Regions from separate parts of the Vibrio sp. HB236076 genome, predicted to be linked through region 2. Evidence: predicted binding sites of a transcription regulator. Region 2 holds the regulator's gene; the other holds the start of a gene.

Region 1 (3,213 bases), 1.2 Mb from region 2:
GATGGGCGCGCACAAATGGTGGTCGGCACTCATGCCCTATTTCAACAACAAGTGCAGTTTGACAACCTCGCCTTGGTCATCATTGATGAACAACATCGATTTGGCGTTCATCAACGACTTGAACTACGAGAAAAAGGGGCCAAACAAGGTTATTATCCTCACCAGTTAATCATGACAGCGACCCCCATTCCTCGCACGCTGGCCATGACGGCGTACGCCGATTTAGAAACCTCAGTGATCGATGAACTGCCCCCCGGGAGAACCCCGATCCAAACGGTTGCCATTCCAGACAGTAAACGCGGGGACATCATTGAGCGTGTCCGTCACGCCTGCCAACACGAAGGCAAACAAGCCTATTGGGTCTGCACCCTGATCGACGAATCCGAAGTGCTTGAAGCACAGGCCGCTGCCGATATTGCCACTGAGCTCCAAGCTGCCTTGCCCGATCTCAAAATAGGTTTAGTACACGGCCGAATGAAAGCCGCGGAAAAGCAACAAGTCATGCAGGCGTTTAAACAAAACGAATTACAGTTATTAGTGGCCACCACCGTGATTGAAGTCGGTGTCGATGTCCCCAATGCCAGCTTAATGATCATCGAAAATCCCGAACGCTTGGGGCTTGCTCAACTTCACCAGTTGCGCGGTCGCGTCGGTCGTGGCTCTGTCGCCAGTCATTGTGTCTTGCTGTATCACTCTCCATTGTCTAAAACGGCACAAAAACGCCTGGCGGTATTGCGCGAGAGCAACGATGGCTTTGTGATTGCACAGCGCGACCTTGAGATTCGTGGTCCCGGGGAATTGCTTGGCACCAAACAAACAGGCCTTGCCGACTTTAAAATTGCCGACTTGATGCGCGACCAATATTTGATCCCCGAAGTACAGCGCCTTGCTCGTCACCTTCACGATCAATACCCAACCAATGCTAAAGATATTATTGACCGCTGGCTCGGTGATCGGGATGTGTATTCGCGCGCCTAATGCCGACCTCATGGGTTTACCCGTCGTGCCCCACGGGGTCTGATTCGCACACCTTATACCAATCTGATTAAGTCTGTGGTCAAGGAAAGCGCAGAATCAAGCTTGAGAACAAGGCAACCTATTTGCTTATAAAGACAAGACAGTGAGTCGTTGTTCTACCAGTTATTTTCACAACGATGTTATCGCGTTTTTTAGCCCGCCAGGGTGACCTGCTATTTAATTAGATTGGCATTAAATAGCAACCGTTTGCGTTCTCAAAGAAAGCCTTTATAATCAGCGCCTTCTTATGCCAAGTGATGATTTGTTATCAATAATAGTACGGTTATACCACGCTTTTTGAACAAACGGCTCCCGCTTTAGGGTATCCGCTCTGATGAATACCCATCTGGTTAAGTCTGTGGTCAATAGGTGCGCAGGAAAACGCTTGAGAACAAGGCAACCTCTTGGCTTATAAAGAGAAGAACCTCCGTCGTTATTCTACCCGTGATGTTCTTAACGACGTTATCGAGTGTTTAACCCGCTATTTAGTTAGATTGGTATAACCGCAACCACAGAGTAATCGGTGTCACCTATTAATACGCTTATTTGCAAGGAATCTAGTTATGTCTGGTCCGACGAAAAACTCCGAACTGATTTTCCAACTCAATGACCGCCCGCCTCTGCCGCAAACACTTTTTGCCGCCATTCAGCATCTATTGGCCATGTTTGTTGCTGTGATCACGCCTTCCTTGATTATTTGTCAAACTTTAGGGGTGGATAGCCAGCAAACCAATACCATTATCAGTATGTCTTTATTTGCCTCAGGCCTTAGCTCACTGATCCAAATTCGTCGCTTCGGGCCAATCGGTTCTGGGCTTCTGTCCATTCAAGGCACCAGTTTCAACTTTCTTGGCCCAATTATCGGCGCAGGATTATCACTCAAAGCTGGAGGCGCCGATGTTGAAACTATGATGGCCGCGATTTTTGGTACCATTTTGGTTGCCTCGAGCGCAGAGGTCATCTTGTCGCAGGTATTGTCTTACGCACAGCGCATCATTACTCCATTGGTCTCTGGCATTGTTGTCACTTTGATTGGTTTAACGCTCATTCAAGTCGGCTTAGTCTCGATTGGCGGTGGGTACGCTGCCATGTCGGACAACACCTTTGGTCAATTGTCGAATTTGGGCTTAGCGGGATTGGTATTGGCCATCATTGTTTTACTCAACCGCAGCCGTCAACCGTACTTGCGTGTTGCGTCAATCGTTATCGCCATGGTGGTGGGTTATGTGGTTGCTTACTTTACCGGCATGGTCAAACCCAGTACCCCGAATGAGCAAGCTTGGATTGCTATCCCACACCCAATGCAATTTGGGCTCAGTTTCGATGCGAGCTTGTTTATTCCACTCGTGTTGGTGTTTATTATTACCGCATTAGAAGCGATTGGCGATATCACCGCAACATCAGAAGTCTCTGGCGAACCCGTCAAAGGCCCAGTTTACATCAAACGCATCAAAGGCGGCGTGCTGGCCGATGGCATCAACTCTGCGTTGGCGGCTTTACTCAACAGCTTTCCCAACTCAACCTTTAGCCAAAACAATGGCATCATCATGTTAACTGGCGTCGCGAGTCGTTATGTCGGTTACTTTATCGCCGTCATGTTAATGATTCTTGGTTTGTTTCCTTCCGTTGCCACTTTTGTACAAGGGATCCCTGAACCGGTTCTTGGCGGTGCAACATTAGTGATGTTTGGCACCATTGCCGCCGCAGGGGTTCGTATTATCGCGCGCGTTGAGCTCGACCGTCGCGCCATTTTGATTATGGCCTTGTCTTTTTCGATGGGGCTGGGCGTCGTTCAACAACCCGATATTTTACAGTTTATGCCAGAGATGGTGAAAAACATCCTCTCTTCCGGCGTCGCCGCGGGCGGACTCACCGCCATTTTACTCAATTTGATTCTGCCCGAAACCACGGCGGAGAGCGTTCAAGAAAACGAGAGTCAACCCTAACGTTGCCAAGCGATGATCACCACAGCCACTGCCGATAAGCAGTGGCTTTTTTACGATTCGACTTGCGCTACTTGTGATTGTTATTGCTGTAATGGCGCCCGCCAGGTGTGGCTTTTTTCAGATTCAAACGCACTTTTTTCTTACCATGAGTCGGGAAGCACAATTGCACTTTTAGTCCACCATCGGGACGATTATTCACAATCAAGGACCCTTGGTGCTGACTGACGATTCTTTTTACAATCGCCAGACC
Region 2 (3,213 bases):
ATCGTTTACCACCGACATCTCAATTGAGTCGAACCGCACTGATGCGCTTGACAGAGGGCATCCGTATTTGGCGTATGTATCCTGGCTCTAAAATGATTTTGTCCGGCTATGCGGGTGGCACCAGTATTAGTCACGCGCGCATGATGGCCAAAGTCGCTCTCGCCCTCGGCGTAAATAAAAGCGACATCATATTATTAGAAACGGCCAAAGACACATGGGAAGAAGCTCGACAAGCCGCGGCATTTGTGGGTACTCAGCGATTAGTCCTTGTCACATCAGCGAGTCATATGCCTCGTGCAATGAAAGAGTTCACTAATGCCGGTTTAACTCCGCTACCCGCACCAACAAACTATTTAGCCAATCGCCAGACACAACAATTTTGGACTCGATATTTACCCAGTAGCCGTTACTTAGAACAAACCGAGTTGTTTTGGCATGAACAGCTTGGCTTGTGGTGGATTCAGTTGCGTCAATTTTTATTGCCTCACAACCAAGAAACCATCGAAGCCAGCCAAACTGAGCTATAATACCATTCTATGAACAAGGTGCTTTTTAATCAGCACTGACTAGACAAAGCGGTAAAATTTAATCATAATTTGCCGCTTTTCAACTGACGTTTTACTTTCTTTATCTGTCTCGATGACTCTCAATACACTGTGACTTGCTTTGACCGATTATCGACAAAACCAATTATCGATAAAAAACAAAGCAAACGATTGCTATGAAACAAAATAAGTATTGAAAGGCAGTATTTGACATACCTACGCGTACTGTAAACGCCAGTTTTGCGTCTCTAACACATAATAATTAGGATACCCTATGGCCACCATTAAAGACGTTGCCCGCTTAGCCGGAGTTTCAACCACCACGGTTTCCCACGTGATTAATAAAACACGTTTTGTTGCTGAAGGAACGCAAGAAAAGGTCATGAAGGCCGTTGATGAGTTAAATTATGCGCCAAGTGCAGTCGCTCGCAGCTTGAAATGCAACACAACTCGTACCATCGGTATGTTGGTCACTCAATCTACCAACCTGTTCTTTTCTGAAGTCATCGATGGTGTGGAAAGTTATTGTTACCGTCAAGGTTATACCTTAATTTTGTGTAACACCGGTGGCATTTACGAAAAACAACGCGATTATATCCGTATGCTAGCAGAGAAACGCGTTGATGGTATTTTAGTCATGTGTTCTGATTTAACCGATGAATTGAACGACATGTTAGATCGCCACAAAGACATACCTAAAGTGATCATGGACTGGGGACCGGAAAACCCACAGGTTGACAAAATTATCGACAACTCGGAAGAAGGCGGCTACCTTGCCACTAAATACCTCATTGATAATGGGCATACTCAAATTGCCTGTTTAAGTGGTCACTTTGAAAAACTGGCTTGTAAAGAGCGCATTGTAGGTTTTAGGCGTGCCATGGCGCAAGCAAACCTCACTGTCAATGAAAACTGGATTTTAGAAGGCAATTTTGAATGTGATACCGCGGTGCTAGCGGCCGACAAAATTATTGCCATGAAGGAAAAGCCAACGGCGGTATTCTGTTTTAATGACACTATGGCACTTGGGCTTATAAGCCGTTTACAACAAAATGGTCTTAAAGTACCGGAAGATATCTCCGTTATCGGTTATGACAACATCGAATTAGCAGAATACTTTTCACCACCACTGACAACCGTTCACCAACCCAAACGCCGTGTCGGTAAAAATGCGTTTGAAATTCTGATGGCCAGAATTAAAAACAAACAAAACGAGCGTCGCGTATTTGAGATGCACCCAGAGATCGTGACGCGTCAATCGGTAAAAAAAATCAATTAACGTCTTATCCTCTGATTTTAACCATATGAAATCAGAGGATATTCATAAAAAACCTTATCCATAACTCGCTTTTTCGCCAACGCATTCTATACTTGAACTAGTATCACATTTTGTGGCACGAACTAAACCTTCTCGTTGAGAATTTCGTATTCTTAGTGTGTCACGAAAAAGGCAAACCATTTGAAAGAATGGGACGCAAAGCTTCCGGCCTTAAGCACCTTTACTCTTTAGTTTAGGTGACAGGTAGCGGGGTTACCGAAGTTAAGTAACAAGAAAAATCTTTACGTTTCAATGACATCTTTCTTCTACTTACATGCGATAATCTCACGCCTGCAAAAGCCATATTGGAATGGTGACTAACTGTCTCTGCCTTGATATCTCATTAAGTCTTCTATTGTGCGACGGAGAGTCAATGACAATAAATGGTATTGAGTTTGTCAATTATATACTTTTTATCATCTTTCTTGTTGCACCTGTTACCGATGGCTTGAGGTTCAATCGCAGATTCTATTGCTACCTTTGGGTATAGAGTGGCATTAATTTTTATACACCGAGAATAGAGAATCATGGATAAACCGATACTCAAAGACTCAATGAAACTATTTGAGCCACTTGGAAACATAAAATCAAGGTCCATGTTTGGTGGATTTGGTATTTTTTCTGGCGACATCATGTTTGCTCTCGTGGTAAAAGACGAGTTACACATACGCGCTGATAAACAAAAAGCCAAATTATTCACCAAACAAGGAATGTCTCCTTATGTTTATCACAAACGCGGCTTTCCTGTTGTAACAAAGTACTTTGCTGTCAAAAATGAACAATGGCAATCAACTGACACTATCTTTGAGTTAGCACAAGAAGCCCTCACACAAGCTCGCGCAGACAAAGTGCATCAACAGCGCGAACATGTAGATCGTTTAAAAGATTTACCTAACTTGCGTCTTGGCACCGAGAGAATGTTGAAAAGAGCGGGAATCGAGTCCGTCGAAGCGTTAAAACAACGCGGTTCACTTGAAGCCTTCAAAGCTATCCGCGCTTTCAACGAAGAGGTCACTGTTGAACTTTTATGGGCCTTAGAAGGCGCGATAGAAGGTAAGCATTGGAGCGTCATCCCTCAATCAAGACGTGAAGAGCTACTGGCTCATTTAAATTAAATCCAAAGCACTCTAATTCAGTATTAGAGTGCTCTTTTTACTGCAAATACGTTTTTTATTTCTTCCTGCCAACACGACTGGGTTAACATTCATACCACACTGTGCTACTTATTAATTATGTGTACCAGTAAACAAAAAGAGCATTGAGATGAAATTAATCAGTTTAGCTAACCCAATTGAAATAGAAATACTTTGTCACTACTTGCAATCTCACTCTATTGACTGCCAAGTCTTT

What was found. The regulator PurR, encoded in region 2, represses purine synthesis genes. The targets are predictions, from matches to a motif close to TNANGNAAACGTTTNCNTNA.
Region 1: AB0763_RS00640 (uracil-xanthine permease family protein) is a predicted target of PurR. The motif match lies at 1,410-1,429, and genes of this name have one in related genera.

Annotation. Positions count from the first base shown of each region.
Region 1 covers NZ_CP162601.1:143,808-147,020, reverse strand. Annotated here, with positions in the region: gene recG (ATP-dependent DNA helicase RecG) at 1-978, shown strand, start outside; gene AB0763_RS00640 (uracil-xanthine permease family protein) at 1,581-2,963, shown strand; partial or broken gene envZ (two-component system sensor histidine kinase EnvZ) at 3,112-3,213, opposite strand, start outside.
Region 2 covers NZ_CP162601.1:1,333,554-1,336,766, reverse strand. Annotated here, with positions in the region: gene elyC (envelope biogenesis factor ElyC) at 1-527, shown strand, start outside; gene purR (HTH-type transcriptional repressor PurR) at 820-1,824, shown strand; cyclic di-GMP riboswitch class I at 1,985-2,084, shown strand; gene AB0763_RS05850 (TfoX/Sxy family DNA transformation protein) at 2,391-2,978, shown strand; gene AB0763_RS05845 (DUF2007 domain-containing protein) at 3,127-3,213, shown strand, end outside.